3 regions of the Streptomyces sp. B1866 genome follow, and region 1 is predicted to be linked to each of the others. Evidence: riboswitches for the same ligand, from Rfam matches in the RefSeq annotation. Region 1 holds a riboswitch; each other region holds the start of a gene.

What was found. Region 1 has a riboswitch for cyclic di-AMP ahead of RKE29_RS02655 (M23 family metallopeptidase). Riboswitches for the same ligand answer to the same signal wherever they lie in the genome.
Region 2: linked by a shared signal. The riboswitch ahead of RKE29_RS22525 (transglycosylase family protein) and the one ahead of RKE29_RS02655 (M23 family metallopeptidase) in region 1 are both predicted to bind cyclic di-AMP.
Region 3: linked by a shared signal. The riboswitch ahead of RKE29_RS13670 (M23 family metallopeptidase) and the one ahead of RKE29_RS02655 (M23 family metallopeptidase) in region 1 are both predicted to bind cyclic di-AMP.

What each region holds. Positions count from the first base shown of each region.
Region 1 is NZ_JAVSCF010000008.1:13,758-19,195, reverse strand. It holds gene RKE29_RS02670 (DNA adenine methylase) at 1-443, shown strand, start outside; gene RKE29_RS02665 (DoxX family membrane protein) at 968-1,543, shown strand; gene RKE29_RS02660 (DUF6227 family protein) at 1,727-2,575, shown strand; cyclic di-AMP (ydaO/yuaA leader) riboswitch at 3,174-3,315, shown strand; gene RKE29_RS02655 (M23 family metallopeptidase) at 3,558-4,598, shown strand; gene RKE29_RS02650 (aldo/keto reductase) at 4,742-5,438, shown strand, end outside.
Region 2 is NZ_JAVSCF010000204.1:1,448-6,885, reverse strand. It holds gene RKE29_RS22545 (6-phospho-beta-glucosidase) at 1-159, opposite strand, end outside; gene RKE29_RS22540 (DUF72 domain-containing protein) at 193-951, opposite strand; partial or broken gene RKE29_RS22535 (phosphoribosyltransferase) at 1,153-1,788, shown strand; gene RKE29_RS22530 (DUF1876 domain-containing protein) at 1,843-2,112, shown strand; gene RKE29_RS22525 (transglycosylase family protein) at 2,220-3,395, opposite strand; cyclic di-AMP (ydaO/yuaA leader) riboswitch at 3,402-3,588, opposite strand; gene RKE29_RS22520 (DUF4232 domain-containing protein) at 4,134-4,847, shown strand; gene RKE29_RS22515 (hypothetical protein) at 5,157-5,324, shown strand; partial or broken gene RKE29_RS22510 (HEXXH motif domain-containing protein) at 5,321-5,438, shown strand, end outside.
Region 3 is NZ_JAVSCF010000082.1:7,314-12,751, reverse strand. It holds gene RKE29_RS13680 (HPr family phosphocarrier protein) at 312-593, shown strand; gene RKE29_RS13675 (GntR family transcriptional regulator) at 793-1,533, opposite strand; gene RKE29_RS13670 (M23 family metallopeptidase) at 1,765-2,535, opposite strand; cyclic di-AMP (ydaO/yuaA leader) riboswitch at 2,549-2,704, opposite strand; gene RKE29_RS13665 (pitrilysin family protein) at 3,041-4,408, opposite strand; gene RKE29_RS13660 (pitrilysin family protein) at 4,429-5,438, opposite strand, start outside.

The DNA of each region.
Region 1 (5,438 bases):
GCGCCGCGCTGACCGGCGAGGTCTTCGACATCCCGTCCGGCGGACACGACGTGGTGTACCTCGACCCGCCGTACGCGCCGCCCCGCGACGACAACTGCTACGTCAAGCGCTACCACTTCCTGGAAGGGCTTTCCGTCTACTGGCGGGGCCAGGAGATCATGGAGAACACGAAAACCAAGAAGCTGGCGAAGAAGCCCACTCCCTTCTCCTCAAAAAAGACCGTCGTGGACGCTCTCGCGCGTACCTTCGACACATTCTCCGAGTCGGTCATCGTCCTCTCCTATTCCTCCAACGCGGTTCCCGACGCGGACACGGTGAAAGGTCTGCTGTCCGAGGTGAAGGAGGACGTGCGCATGATTTCGGTGGATCATACGTATTCTTTCGGCACGCACCCGGCCGCGGCGCGCCGGGCGGCGCGCGAGTTCATCTTCGTCGGCCGGTAGCGCCCGCGGGCCGTTCGCTCGGGCCGCTGGTCGCGTCGTCCGTCGGGTCGTCGGCCGGGTCGTCGGCCGGGTCGTCGGTCGGACACTGCCGGGGCTGCCGTCTGCGCCGCCGCGGGCGGTCACCGGGACGGCGCAGTCCGGCCAGCCGCGCGGGCCGCCGCGGCCGGATACTGGCGGTCGGGCGGCCGTACGCCCGGTCCCCGCCCGGCAGCCGGACCCGCCCGGGAGGGGTCCCGGCGGCCTCCGACGACCCTGTAACCCCGACAGCCCCTGTGACCCCGAGGGCCGCCCCGATGCCCCGAGGCCCCGATGCCCCCGCAACCGGGCTGATGCCCGCAGGCCCCGGCAGGCCCGGACACCGGACGACCGGACGACGACCCGAACAGCCCGAACAGCCCGAACAGCCCGAACAGCCCGAAGGCCCGGAGCCGCCGGCCGGTGGCCCGACAGCCCGTAGCCCGCCCCCAGAGCCCCCGCGCCCAGCCCGCAGGTGCCACGTCCCAAGGATCCCCAGGAGGCGTCCCATGCCGCTGAAGCACCGCCAGGACCTCGGACTGCTCGCCCTGCGCGCGAGCACCGGAGGGGTCCTCTTCGCCCACGGCGCCCAGAAGCTCTTCGGCTGGTTCGGCGGCCACGGCCTGGCGGCCACCGGTCAGGCCATGGAGCAGATGGGTTTCGTGCCGGGCCGGACGAGCGCGCTCGCGGCGGGGCTCGGCGAGGCGGGCGGCGGCGCGCTGCTCGCGGCCGGGCTCGCGACGCCCGCCGCCGGGGCCGCCGCCGCGGGCGCGATGGCCGCGGCGGTGGCCGTGCAGGCCCCGGCCGGGTTCTTCAACATGGAGGGCGGCTTCGAGTTCCCGGCGTTCCTCGGCGCGGTCGCGGCCGGGCTGGGCCTGGCCGGTCCCGGCCGCCTCTCCCTCGACCACCTCACCGGGCACCGGCTCGACCGGCCCTGGGTGGTGGCCCTCGGGTTCGCGGCGAGCACCGCGGCGTGCGCCGTCGTCCTGCGCTGCCGGGCCGCGACGCTACGGGCCGGGTCGTCGGAAGAGGGCGAAAGGCCGGACGGAGGCGGCCCGGCCGGGGACGGGAGCGGCGACGGCTGAGGCGTCCGGTCAGGCCGGTGAGTGATACATCCGCGCCTTCCGGCGCAGGAGTGAGATAACGACGGAACAGACCGGCGATCGCTTATCCGAAATCCCCACGCCGACCGTGTTCGCGCCGCTACGGTAAGTGCGCGGAGGTCGTCAGGGAAAGCGCGGCGAGTCGATGGCCGGGAGGAGAGAGGCATGGAGCGCTTACGGGCGGGCGGCACGCCGGCCGAGTACGTGGACGGGCTGCTGGCCCGCGCGCAGAACGGGTTCGAGATCGACGAGGCGGTGCGCACACGGCTGCACCGCGCCCTGATGTACCAGTCCGACCTGCGCTCCTGCCGACAGGACAACGAACCGCCCGGCCCGGCGGGCTACAGCACCTACCGGCACGTCTTCCTCCTGCCGGACGGCAGCAGCCGCACGCTGTGGGAGCTGGAGCACGTCCCGGCGCCCGGGGCCCGCCCCCTGTACGAGCTGTACACCGACGAGGAGGCCCTGGTCGTCGCCGAGTGCCGCGCGCAGGAGCGGATCGACGGCGGACGGCCGGAGGACGGGGCGGAGCGGGCGCGTCCGGCGGGTCGGCCGGGAGGCCTGGCCGGGGAGGCGGAGCGGTGGGACATCGGCGCGCTGCTGCTGCCGGAGCAGTTCCCGCCCACCTTCGCGCCCTCGGCGTCCCCGCGCGCCCTCAGGCGCGCGTACATGTACGTGGCCGACGACTCGGCCGACCACGCCCGCCGGGTGCTGCGCCGCGCCGAGAACCCCGACCGCCCGGGCGAGGACACCGAGCGGCTGCTCGCGACGGCCTTCGCGCACGACATCGTGCTGGCGACGAAGCCGCGCCGCCGCTCGGAGCACTCGGACGCGACCTGGTGCCGCTTCTACGAGCACGCGTTCCTCCTCGCCGGAGGGGACGAGATCGTGCTGTGGGAGCTGGAGCACAACCTGACCAGCGACGGGCGGCTGGTGTGCGAGGTCTACCTGGACGAGGCGGCGGCGGAGCTGGCGGCGGACCGGCACGCCCGCGCGCTGGGCGTCGACCTGTGACCGCGGCCTGAGCGAGCCTCGAACACCCCTTGAGCGTGGCCGGACCCCACCCCGGGCACAGTCGGCCGAACGGGCGCTCGGACTGACCGGGTGTGACCGCCGCCGAGCGTCCGGCCCGGCGGCCCGGGAGGCGGCCGCGCGGTCTGGGCGGGATTCCGCGCGCGGGCCCGCCTGTAGGCTGCCCGCCCACCCGCGCGTCCGTACGCGGCGCACCCGTACAGCGCAGGCGGCACGGCGCATACGGCACGTACGGCCGCGCCGCCGGCCGCCGGGCCGCCCCGGACCACGAGCGCCCGCCCCTCACCCGCCGCCCGTATCCGCTCGCGTGGGACACGGAGCGTATGCGGTCAAGGTCCCGCAGGATAACGATTGGCGCACGATCGAGCGTGACGTGTTTTGGTGCGGATTTTGGCCGTCGTGGATTCGTCCCCTTTGGTGCCACTGTGGCCGGTAAATTCTCTGGTGAAGTCGAGGGGATTCTGGGGAAGAGCTTGGAATCCCGACGGGCTGTCTATTAACGTTCGATAACGCAGCGCGGTCGTCACTGTCGCCACCAGGCGGCACCGTGCGCCGTCGCCGAATCCCGGCCGAGCCGCGGCACCACAAGCCGCCGCGGCGCGGCAGCACCAAGGGAACCGGGGAACCACACACCCTGGGGTGAATCGGGCCAGCGTGGCCCGTAGGAGACCTTCCACCTCCGAACCCGTCAGCTAACCCGGTAGGCGAGAGGGAAGGAAAGGAGTGCGCCCCCGTGGCGTCCAACAGGTCTGCCCTCGACGAGGGTCCGTCTGCCGCACCGGCGCCGTTCCCGGCCCCGGCCCCCGCGTCCCCTGCCGCGCCTTCGCTTCCCGCGACGCCCACGTCCGCGCCGTACGGGCCGTATGACGCGCTCGGCGCGGCCTCCAACCCCCCGACCGGCGACGGCGCTCCCGGCGGCTACGGCCCGTACGGCGATCACGGCGCGTACGCCGGGCCCGAAGGGCTGCCGCCCGGCACCGACGGGCAGGAGTGGAACCCCACCGAGGAGTCGCTGGCCCCGGTGCGCGGCAGGCACCGCGTGGCGCGGCAGCGCGGCGGCACGATGGCGCGCAGCAGCGCCGTGCTCGGCGTCGGCGTGATGGCGGCGGTCGGCGCGGGCGGCATGGCGTCCGCCAAGGACCGGCCCGCGCCCCCGATCACCGTGCCCGACCTCGGCCACGTCGCCGACCAGGTCCAGCGGGCGATGCCCGACACCACCAAGGACCTGCCGGCCCTCGGCACGATCGGCTTCCCCGACGCGGCGGCCGGACAGCGGACGACCGCCGCCCACCCCGACCTGACGGCCCACGGCCCGGCGACCGCCGCCCAGGCGGCGACCGGCGTCGCCGACGCGGGCGAGGCGCTGCGCGCCCGCATCCTGCGCCAGGCCGAGGCGCAGCGGCTCGCCGCCGAGGAGGCGGAGCGGGAGGCCGCCGCCAAGGCCGCGGCCGAGCAGGCCGCGAAGGAGGCCGCCAAGCGGCGCGCGGAGGACGAGGCCCGGCAGAAGGCCGCCGAGCAGGAGGCCGCCCGGAAGGCGGCGGAGGCGGCCCGGCAGGCCGAGGAGGCGGCGCGGCGGCAGGCCGAGGCCGACCGCGCGGTCACGCTCGCCGGCTCGTACGCCCTGCCGGTGTCCTCGTACACGCTCACGGCCGGTTTCGGCCAGGCGGGCGACATGTGGTCGGCCAACCACACGGGCCAGGACTTCGCGGCGCCGACCGGCACGCCGGTCAAGGCGGTGCACGGCGGCACCATCACGGAGGCCGGGTGGGCCGGTTCGTACGGCTACCGTGTCGTGCTGACGCTGCCCGACGGCACCGAGCTGTGGTACTGCCACCTGTCGTCCATGGTCAGGACGGCGGGCACGGTGACGACGGGCGACGTGCTCGGCCGCGTCGGCGCCACCGGCAACGTGACCGGCCCGCACCTGCACCTGGAGGTCAGGCCGGGCGGCGGCGAGCCGGTCGACCCGCTGGCCTGGCTGCGCCAGCACGGCCTCACCCCCTGAGGCCCCTGATACCCCGGCGGCCCTGGCGATCTCTCCCCCCTTGACGCCAGGGCCGCCGGTCTCGTACGCGGCCCTTCCGGACCTGGATAATCGGTGAGATACCGCGCGGAATATCGTTCCCCGCCCGGGTGTTGAACCCACGCATGACCGATAATGCGCTTGACAACCCGACCGCGAACGACACCAAGACGGGCGCGGCGCCGCGGCCCGGCACCGGTCGCAAGCGGATCGGCGGCCTCTCCGTCTTCCCGCTCTCGCTCGGCGGCAACGTCTTCGGCTGGACGGCCGACGAGGCCGGGTCCTTCGCCGTGCTCGACGCCTACGCCGAGGCGGGCGGCGACTTCGTGGACACCGCCGACATCTACTCGGCCTGGGCGCCGGGCAACGCGGGCGGCGAGTCCGAGACGATCATCGGCGACTGGTTCGCCTCCCGCGGCAACCGCTCCGAGGTGGTACTGGCCACCAAGGTCGGCGCGGGCTACCCGGAGCGCCGCGGCCTGGCCCCCGCCGTGATCAGGTCGGGCGTCGAGGAGTCGCTGAAACGTCTGCGCACCGACTACATCGACCTCTACTACACCCATTTCGACGACCCGTCCGTGCCGGTCGAGGACATCATCGCCACCCTCGACGCGCTCGTCCGGGAGGGCAAGGTCCGCGAGATCGGCGCCTCGAACATCTCCCCCGAGCGCCTGGAAGCGTCCCTCGCCTTCTCGGAGCGCGAGAACCTGGCCCGGTACGCAGCCCTCCAGCCGCACTACAACCTGGTCTCCCGCGACACCTACGAGGGCCCGCTGGCCGACACCGCCGCCCGCCACGGACTGGCCACCCTCCCGTACTTCG
Region 2 (5,438 bases), on a different contig from region 1:
GTCCAGGCGCGGGCTGTCGGTGTCGTACAGCACCACCTCGGTGACCCGCCCGCTACCGGCTGGCCCGCCGGCCGGCCCGGGGTCCAGTCCCTCGTCCAGCAGGGCCCGGTACACCAGCGGCACCCGGAACCCCCCGCCGCCCAGCACGGTCAGCCTCATGTGTCACAACCTCCCCGTCGGCTGCCTGGCACGCTACCCGTCCGGCGTGCGGGTGGCCTCGCGGCCCAGCCCGGCCACGGCCCGGGCGAAGACGGCGGCGTCCCGGACGGCGGCGCCGCCGGGGTCGTTGTTGAAGTACGCGTACACGTCCGCGCCCGCCGGCCAGGTGTCGCCCACCCGCCGCGCCCAGGTGGCCAGCGCCTGGCGGCCGTAGCGGGGCGGGGGGCTGGCCCGGCCGCCGTGGAAGCGCAGGTAGCCCCACCCGGCGGTGCGCCACAGCGGTCCGGCCGGCCGGGACCCCGCGTCCGCCCAGCACAGGGCCGCGCCCCGCCGCCGCAGGACCTCGCGCACCTCGTCGGTCCACCAGGACGGGTGGCGCGGCTCGACGGCCACGCGCGTGCCGGACGGGAAGCAGCCCAGGCAGGCGTCCAGCAGGGCGGGGTCCGCGGGCAGCGTCGGCGGCAGCTGGAGCAGGACGGGGCCGAGCCGGTCGCCGAGCGCACCGGCGTGGTCCATCAGGCGCCGTACGGGCTCCTCGGGGTCGCGCAGCCGTTTGATGTGGGTGAGGTAGCGGCTGGCCTTGAGGGCCATCACGAAGCCCGGGGGCGTGCGGTCCCGCCAGGCGGCGAACTGCTCGGGCGCGGGCAGCCGGTAGAAGGCGTTGTTGCTCTCGACGGTGGCGAAGCGGCGCGTGTACTCCTCCAGCCACCGCCGCTGCGGGCAGCCGGCCGGGTAGAGGACGTCGCGCCAGTCCCTGTACTGCCACCCGGAGGTTCCGACGAGGACGGTCATGCCGTCGATCCCTGCCCGCCGGGCGCCCGGACGGCACCCGGCCGCGCCCGCGGCCACTCCCGTGGACGCGGCCGACTGGCCGCCGCCGGTTTGCGCGCGGCCCGGGCCTGGGCTTGATTCGGCAGTGACCCGCCGGGCGGCCGCGGCGGGCCGGCGGCGCGGCGTCCCGCGCCGTTCCCCGTCCCCGAGGGGTGGCACGCGATGTTCTTCACCGACCGTACCGACGCCGGGCGGCGCCTGGCCGGGCGCCTGGCGCACCTGCGCGAGGAGCGGCCGGTGGTGCTGGGCCTGCCGCGCGGCGGGGTGCCGGTGGCCTTCGAGGTGGCGCGGGCCCTGCGCGCGCCGCTGGACGTCATCGTCGTCCGCAAGCTCGGCGTCCCCTACCACCGGGAGCTGGCGTTCGGGGCGGTGGGGGAGGGCGGCGTGCGGGTCGTGCACGACGAGATCGTCCGGCTCAGCGCCGCCGACCCGGAGGACCTGGCGCGGGTGGAGCGGGAGGAGCGCGAGGAGCTGGACCGGCAGGTGCGGCGGCTGCGCGGCGACCGGCCGCGGGCCGGCATCGCGGACCGGACCGCGGTCCTGGTGGACGACGGGATGGCCACCGGCGCGACGGCCCGGGCCGCCTGCCGGGTCGCGCGCGCCCAGGGCGCCGCCCGGGTGGTGGTGGCCGTGCCGGTGGCCGCCCCGGAGGCCGCTGCGGCGCTGCGCACCGGCCCGGACCCGGCGGACGAGGTGGTGTGCCTGGACGCGCCCGCCGACTTCCTGGCGGTCGGCGCCTGGTACGGGGACTTCTCCCAGACCAGCGACTCCGAGGTCGTGGACCTGCTGTCCCGGTCGACCGAATCACCCGAATAGGCGCATTCTGGTAGGAGGACGCAGGAGGTGGTCGCGATGGAGACGATCGTGGGATGCGACATCGAGATGGAGTTCCGGGAGCTCGGCCCCCTGACCGAGGCCGTCGTACGGCTGCGGATGCACGACGGCACCGAGATGCTCGCCCAGGGCCGGGCCAACCGGAATCCGGCGGACCCCGCGCAGCCGCGGGTGGGTGAGGAGATCGCGGCGGCGCGGGCGCTGAGCAATCTCGCGCACCGGCTGATCTCGAAGGCGGGCGGCGACATCGAGGAGGTCACCCACGCCAGGGCCCACCTGGTGATGTGACCCCGGCCTGCGGCCTGTGCGGTGGCCGGGCGCGCACACGCGGCCGGCCGGGGGCGCCGCGCGGCGCCCCCGGCCGGATCGCCGGAGCGGAAGACGACGGGTTGCCGTCAGATGGCGACGCCCTTGGCCCGCAGGTAGGCCAGGGGGTCGATGTCGGTGCCGTAGCCCGGGCCGGTGCGCACCTCGAAGTGCAGGTGCGGGCCGGTGACGTTGCCGGTGGCGCCGGACAGGCCGATCTGCTGGCCCGCCGAGACGGTCTGGCCGACCGAGACCGACACCTGGGACAGGTGCGCGTACTGGCTGTACTTGCCGTCGGCGTGCTTGAGCACGACCTGGTTGCCGTACGCGCCGCCCGGGCCGGCCGCGACCACGGTGGCGTCGCCCACGGCCCGCACCTGGGTGCCGGTCGCGACGGGGAAGTCCACGCCGGTGTGGTAGCCGCTGGACCAGTTGCTGCCGGCCACGTGGTAAGCGGTGCCGAGCGCGGCGTTCGCGACCGGGGCCACGAAGCCGGACGCGCTCTTGACGGTGGCGGCCTTCGGCGAGGCGGCCCCGGTGGACGCGCTCTGCTGCGCCGCGGCGGCGGCGGGCTTGGCGTGTGCACCGTGGCCCACGCGCAGCTTCTGACCCGGGAAGATCAGGTTCGGGTCGTCGCCGATGACCTGGCGGTTGGCGTCGTACAGCCGGTGCCAGCCGCCCTTGACGCCGTGCGCGTCGGCGATCTTGGACAGGGTGTCGCCGCTGACCACGGTGTGCGAAGCGCCGGTCCTCGGCGCGGGCGCGGGCGCGGTCTTCTTCGGCGCCTTGGGCGCGGCCTTGGGCGCGCTGGTGGCGGGGGCGCTCTTGGCCTCGGCCGGGGCGGCCTTGGTGGTGGCGCCGTCGGGGTTGATGGCGGGGGCCGGGCCGCCCGCCGTCAGGCCCGCCTTCACCGAGCACACCGGCCAGGCGCCGGGGCCCTGGACCGCGAGCACCTTCTCGGCGATGGCGATCTGCTGGTCCTTGGTGGCCAGGTCGGCGCGCGGCGCGTACTTCGTGCCGCCGAACTCCGACCAGGTGCTCTGGGTGAACTGCAGGCCGCCGTAGAAGCCGTTGCCGGTGTTGATGTGCCAGTTGCCGGTGCTCTCGCACTGCGCGACCTTGTCCCAGGTCGAGACCGAGGCCGCGTGCGCCTGGCCGACTCCGATCAGGGGCAGGGCGACACCGGCGCCGCCTGCGGTCAGCGCCAGCGTGGCGCGCGAGAAACGACGGGTCTTGGGCCGGCGATGACGTCCGCGTGCAGACATAGAAGGTCTTCCTCTCCTACGCCTGCGAGGTGAGCTGTCGGGTTCGGGCAGGAAAGTTGCCCGGCCGCGCGGTGCCCGGTGCCCGTGGGCACCGCGACGCGGCTTCACCCCAAGCCGCACCGCGCCTTGCGCGCGATGCGGCACTTACCTGGGTCCCCCGCTCCTGCCGTGGTGGATGGGTCGTGTTTCCTCCCAGCCGGCGGCAGGACTCGGCGTTCCGGCTCAGGAGGCCCCGCACGGAATGCGGCGGGAGTCGCAAATTAAACACACGGGTTTGAGCGCGACAAGGCAGTGGAATATCGATCAAGGAGATAACGGGAGTGAATTGCCCGCATCATCACGCTGTGCTGTGAATCCTCTCCGGAGCGCAATCCCGGATTGTCTTCCGGGGGGCGTCAACGGCGGCCGGGAGAAAGGGAGTCGCGCGGAGCTGTCTCCGGGTGCTCACGGAAAGTCCGCAAACCGGCCGCGTTATCTGTGATGTGTGTCACCGAATTCAAAATGCCCGTTTTGTGGAGTCGGTGGAGCGTGACCCAGCTCACTGGATTGCGCCGGGAATATCCGCAATCGACCTGAATGACCGGTCCGGCATGGGGTCACCGGTTCCCGGGGAGGGCCGGAAGGAAGGGCCGGAAGGGCGGGGCGGGGGGACGTCCGGGACGGCATGTCCGGGACCGAGCCGGGCACTCGGCGACGAGGGCCGGAACACCGGCCGACGCCGATCCAGGGAGGTTGTCCATGGCGCAGCACACCCGTACGACAACGACCAGGCGGCGGTCACTCGCCGCGTCCGCCCTGCTCGTCGCGGCCGTCGCGGCGGCCGCGGCGTGCGGCACCGACTCCGGGGACGGCGCTCGCGGAGCTGTGGAGACCCCGGGCCTGTCCAGCGGGCTCGCCTCGCACACCGGGCCGGAGGGCACCGGGGAGGGCTCGTCCGCGGCCTCCCGGAGCACGCCGGGCGCGTCCGCGCCCGGCTCCGTCGCGCCGTCGTCCGCTCCCGGTGCCTCCACTGCCCCCGGTGCCTCGTCCGCGCCCTCCGCCCGGCGGATCTGCGCCGCCGGCGATCTGAAACTGTCCTTCGGCCGGGTGGACATCGGCGCCGGGAACATTTACGCGCCGCTGGTGTTCACCAACACCGGAAAGTCCTCCTGCACGCTCACCGGATTCCCCGGCGTTTCCGTGCTGGACTCCTCGGGCAAGGCCATCGGCGCGCCCGCGACCCGCAGCGGCGCCGCGCACGGCACGCTCACCCTGAAATCCGGGGGCAGCGTGCATGCGAGCGTCCACACCGTCAACGAGGGCGTGTCCGGCAAACCGTGCCGGCCGGCCGCCTCGACGATCCGCGCCTATCCGCCGGATTCCAGGCAGGCGTTGACGGCGCCGGTGCGCTCTTTCCGGGTGTGCGGCGGCGTGTTCGACGTGAGCGCGGTCGAACCGGGAACACGCCCCTGACCCCGCTTCCCGGCGAACCCCGGCGGCGTTCCGCCGGGTTGGCGGCGGGCCGCCGCTGCGCCGCGTGCCCCGCGCCGTCGCCCGCGCCGGGCCGCCGCCCGCGCACCACGCGCGGGCGGCTTGCGCAGGGAGAGCGTGAACCCCCTGTGGCGGGCGGGAAGTTGACGGTCCGACAGGTCGTGACGGCCGTGTCCGGAAGGGAGCCTTCCGGCCGTGCCCCCTCTTTCCCAACCATTCTTGAATGAGCCACCATGGACCGGGGCGCCTCGTCAGAGCCGACACGCGGCGTCCGGAGGGGGGACGATCGTCATGGAGCGAGCCGCCACCGAGGTCGAGACGGAGCTTCTGGACCTGTCCGCGGTGTCACTCGACGCGCTCGACGGCCACCCGGGGCTGGCCGTGGCCGTCGACCGCCTCCTCGGCATCGCGCAGTCTCCGCCGCTGTCGATCAACGCCGTCGAGGAGGAGGATTGTTGACCGAGCCGGGCGGCCGCGCCGCGGCCTCCGTGCCCCAGGGCCGTACGCAGGCGCCGCCCCCGCCGACCGTCCCCGCCCCGCGGCGGCCCGGCGCGGGTCACCTCCACCGGCTGT
Region 3 (5,438 bases), on a different contig from region 1:
GTGCGGCGGTGGGCCGGGGGTGCGGTGCGGGAGGTGTGCGCCCAGGCAGGCGCCACGGGCCGGTGAGGCGGACCGGCGCGCCGGAGAGGCGGATCCGCGGGCCGCCGCCGGGCCGCGCGCCCGCCCTGCGAGCCCGCGCACGTCGGTCCGGATGGCGGACCCCTTGCGTCGGGACGGGGAGGCGCGGGAAAGTCCGTATCGGAACGGTTTCGGGCACGACCGGACCTGTTCGGACACCATCCGGACGGAGTCAGACATCATGCGAAACTGGTCCAGACAAGATTGAATCGCACCTGAAGGGCAAAAACACCATGGTTGAACGCCGTGTCACCATCGGCTGGGCCGAGGGGCTGCACGCCCGCCCCGCGTCGATCTTCGTCCGGGCGGCCACCGCGTCCGGCGTCCCCGTGACGATCTCCAAGAACGGCGGCAGCCCGGTCAACGCGGCGTCCATGCTCGCCGTGCTGGGTCTGGGCGTCCGGGGCGGCGAGGAGGTCGTGATCGCGTCCGAGGCCGACGGCGCCGAGATCGCGCTCGACCGGCTGGCCAAGCTGGTCGCAGAGGGACTGGAGGAGCTTCCGGAGACCGTGTGACCGTCCGACGCCGAGCCGGGCGGCTTTCCCGGGCCCGGCTCCCCCGCGGTGCGGCGCGCGGATTCCATGCCGACGGGGCCGCGGCAACCAATTCAGGATGCCGCGGCCTCCCGGGCCGCCTTTCCGGCGCCTTTACCCGGAAGGCGGCACAAAAGAGGAAAGGGCGCAGAATTCTAAATAGTTGTATACGGGGCCGATGTTAATTCCGAGCGCTCGCCGTGTTTACGGACTGTTTCAAGGTCCTCACATGGCCGGGCCGGCGCAGCCGGTAGTGCGCGAGCGAGCGCTCCGCGTGTGCGGTCGCGAGCGCCCGCGCCCGGTCGGCGTCGCCGCGCGCCACCGCGTCCACCAGCGCACCGTGCTCCTCCCACGACTCCACCGCCCGCGCCGCGGCGGACTCCGCGCGCACGGCGCCGGCCTGCGGAGCCTGCGCCACCAGGCGGGCCGGGTCCTCGTACACCCAGGCGATCTTGCGGCGCAGCTGGACGAGCAGCGCGGCGAGGCTGGGGCTGCCGGACGCCTGGGCCAGCGTCTCGTGGAACCAGTCGCCGAGCGACCGCAGTTCGCCGAGCTGGCCGCGGTGGGCCCGCTCCTGGCCCAGCCTGACCAGGCCGCGCAGCACCTTCAGGTGCGCCTCGGTGCGGCGCTGGGCGGCCCGGGCCGCGCCCAGCGGCTCCAGCAGGGCGCGGATGTCGAGCAGGTCGGCGGCCTCCCGCTCGGACGGCTGCGCCACGCACGCGCCCGCGTGCCGGCGCGTCGTCACGAAGCCCTCGGACTCCAGGGTGCGCAGGGCCTCGCGCACCGGCACCCGGGAGACGCCGTAGCGCCGGGCCAGCAGCTCCTCGGTCAGCCGGCTGCCCGGCGCGAACGCGCCGGACACGATGTCGTCGCGAATGGCCGTGCACACCGCGTGCGCCGAAATCCGCCGGCCGCCCTGCATCGGCGTCGCATCGCTGTTCACTTCCGGTCCCGCATCGTCGAACCTCCGCCTTAATCTCAGCGAAACACAGCCGATTGACGCGTGTCAGCGACTCTATTCTAAGCGGACGGAATTTCCGATGGCCGCAGCAGTTTTATGGAAATTTTTTGGCCAAGGACGCGGGTACGGCGAAGGCCCCGGCCGGTGGGGCCGGGGCCTTCGGCGGCGGGCCCGGGGGCCGGCCGACGGCCGTCAGAGGCTGACGCCGTGGGCGCGCAGGTAGGCGACGGGGTCGATGTCCGAGCCGTAGTCCGGGGTGGTGCGGGCCTCGAAGTGCAGGTGCGGCCCGGTGGTGTGGCCGGTGCGGCCCGACAGGCCGATGTGCAGGCCGGGCGTGACGTGCTGGCCGACGTGCACGGCGATGGACGACAGGTGCCCGTACTGGGTGTACGTCCCGTCGTTCATCCGGATCACGACGCTCTGGCCGTACGCCCCGTCCCAGCCCGCCTCGACCACCGTGCCGGCGCCCACGGCGCGCACCACGGTGCCCGGGGCGGCGTGGAAGTCGACGCCGGTGTGCGCGCCGGAGGACCACAGTCCGCTGACCGCGTGGTACGGGGTGGAGACGTAGGAGCCCTGGATCGGGGCGACGAAGGCGTTCAGCCGCCTGCGCTCGGCCTCCCGGGCCGCGCGCTCCTTGGCCTCGCGCCGCTCATGGGCCTGGCGCGCGGCCTCCCTGCGGGCCTGCTCCTGAGCGGCCTTGGCGGCGGCCCGCTGGGCCTGGACCTGCTGGACGCGGGCCTGCGCGTCGATCTGCTCGGCGAGCCCGTCGGGGACCGTGACGGCCTGGCGCGGCCCGGCATCCGCCGGCCGCGCGGAGTCGCCCGGAGAGGCGAGGGCCGGTGCCGCCACGGCGGCGACGACGCCGGACGCGGCGAGCGTGACCACCCCCGCGACGCCCACCCCGCCGTGCGGCACGGGATGGGACCTGCGATGCTTCCCGGTGACTTCGGTGGACGCCATGTTCTGGCGCACTCCCTTCCTTCCCTGTCGCCTACCGGGTTAGCTGTCGGGTTCGGAGCGGAAGGTCTCCTACGGGCCCCTCCTGGCGAAGGCGCCCGATTCACCCCGGGGGACTCGGGTCCCCGGCTCCCCTGGCTCGCGCCGTACGGGGACTCGGCGATGGCTGCCCGGGACCGCGGGTGCGGCTCACGTCTGACGGACAGCCGGAGCGACGCTAAGCGGGAGATCTTCCGAACGCCAATCAGATCCCGTCTTTTGTTGGGTTCACCACACACCAGACGCGGACCTCCCGCCCCAAAACGGACGAACGAAAGGGCCTCGACCCGGCGTCACCGGACCAAGGCCCTTCGCATGACCGCTTGATCACGGTCCGTCCGTTTTCTTCGTGGGTGCCGCGCGGACTCCCCGGGACGTGCCCGACCGGAGCCGTACGCGCCCGGCGGGGCTCCGGCGGCGCGGCGGTCGGCGGCCCCGGGCAGACCCCGGGGCACGGGCGCCGGCGGGGTCACCCGGTCTCGACGGTCACCTCGCCGATGCCCAGCGCCCGGACCGGCTCCGCGATCGCCGAGGCGTCGCCGACGAGCACGGTCACGAGCCGGTCGGTCGGGAAGGCGTTCACCACCGCCGCGGTGGCCTCGACCGTCCCGGTCTCCGCCAGCCGCGCGTACAGCCGCGCCTGGAAGTCGTCCGGCAGGTACTGCTCGACCTGGTCGGCGAGCGTGCCCGCGACGGCCGCCGCGGTCTCGAACCGCAGCGGGGCGACGCCCACCAGGTTCTGCACGGCCACGTCCCGCTCGGCGTCGGTCAGCCCGCCCTCCTTCAGCGTGCGCAGCACCGTCCACAGGTCCGCGAGCGCCGGTCCGGTCACGTCGGTGGCCACCGAGCCGCTGATGGCGAGCATGGCGGCGCCCGAGCCGTCCGGCTCCGAGCGCAGCACCCGGCCGAAGGCGCGCACCCCGTAGGTGTACCCCTTCTCCTCGCGCAGCACGCGGTCGAGCCGGGAGGTGAGGGTGCCGCCCAGGCAGTAGGTGCCGAGCACCTGGGCGGGCCACACCCGGTCGTGCCGGTCGGCGCCGATCCGGCCGATGAGCACCTGCGTCTGCACCGCGCCCGGCCGGTCGACGACCACCACCCGGCCGGTGTCGTCCGCCGTGATCGGGGCGCGCGGCGGCGGCGGAGCCGTACCGCCCTGCCAGGCGCCGAGGGTGTCGGCCAGGATCTGGTCGAGGTCGGTCCCGGCGAGGTCGCCGACGATCACCGCGGTGGCGGTCGCGGGCCGCACATGGGCCTCGTAGAACGCCCGTACGGCGCCGGCGTCGAGGCCCTGGACGGTCTCCTGCGTGCCCTGCCGGGGCCGCGACAGCCGGGACTGCGCGGGGAACAGCGCCCTGGACAGGGCCATCGAGGCGCGCCGGGCCGGGTTGGCCAGCTCGTGCGGGATCTCGTCCAGGCGGTTGCCGACCAGCCGCTCCACCTCGCTGTCGGCGAACGCGGGGGCGCGCAGCGCGTCGGCGAGCAGGGCGAGCCCCTTGGCCAGCCGGGAGACCGGGACCTCCAGGGAGATCCGGACGCCGGGGTGGTCGGCGTGCGCGTCCCAGGTGGCGCCGCAGCGCTCCAGCTCGGCGGCGAACTCCTCGGCGTCGTGCTTGTCGGTGCCCTCGGACAGCGCGCGCGCCATGATCGTGGCGACGCCGTCGAGCCCGGCCGCCTCGGCGTCCAGCGGGGCGTCCAGGTTGACCTCGACCGCGACGACGCGCTGGCCGGGCCGGTGGCAGTGCAGCACGGTCAGGCCGTTGGGCAGCCGGCCGCGCCCGGGCGCGGGGAAGGCCCACGGCTTGGCGGGCCCGGCCTCCGGGCGCGGGTGGAAGGTCATCGTGGTGGTGTCGGCGTGGCTCACTGGGCCGGCTCCCCTTCTTCGTCGGCGGCGGCGGAGGCGTCTGCGGGAGGGCCGTCCGGGGTGTCGGGCGCGGTGTCGGCCGCGGGGACGGGCTCGTAGACGAGCACGGCGCGGTTGTCCGGGCGCAGCCGCGCCGCGGCCACGGCCCGCACCTCCTCGGCGGTCACGTCCAGGGCGCGCCGCACGGCGGTCAGCGCCAGCCGCGGGTCGCCGAAGAGCACCGCGAAGCGGCACAGCTCGTCCGCGCGCCCGCCGACGGTGGCGAGCCGGTCCAGCCACTCGCGCTCCAGCTGCGCCTGGGCGCGCTCCATCTCCTCGGCGGTCGGGCCCTCCTCGGCGAAGCGGGCCAGCTCCTCGTCCACGGCGGCCTCGATGGCGGAGACCTCCACGCCGCCGGACGCCTTGACGTCCAGCCAGCCGAGCGAGGGCGCGCCGGTCAGCCGCAGCAGGCCGAAGCCCGCGGCCACGGCCGTACGGTCCCGGCGCACCAGGCGGTTGTGCAGCCGGGAGGACTCCCCGCCGCCCAGGACGGTCAGCGCCAGGTCGGCGGCGTCGGACTCGCGCGTGCCGTCGTGCGGCAGCCGGTAGGCGGCCATCAGGGCGCGGGAGGGCACGTCCTCGCGCACCACCTCGCGCACCTCGCGGCCGACCACGTCGGGCAGCGAGCCGTCGCGCGGCGCCGGCTTGGCGTCGTGGGCGGGGATGGTGCCGAAGTACTTCTCCACCCAGCCGAGCGTGCGCTCGGGGTCGATGTCGCCGACGACCGCGAGGACGGCGTTGCCCGGCGCGTAGTAGGTGCGGAAGAACGCGCGCGCGTCCTCCAGGGAGGCGGCGTCCAGGTGGGCCATGGAGCCGATCGGGGTGTGGTGGTACGGGTGGCCCTCGGGGTAGACCATGGCCGTCAGCCGCTCGAAGGCGGTGCCGTAGGGGACGTTGTCGTACCGCTGGCGGCGCTCGTTCTTGACCACGTCCCGCTGGTTGTCCAGGCTCTCCTGGTCCAGGGCGG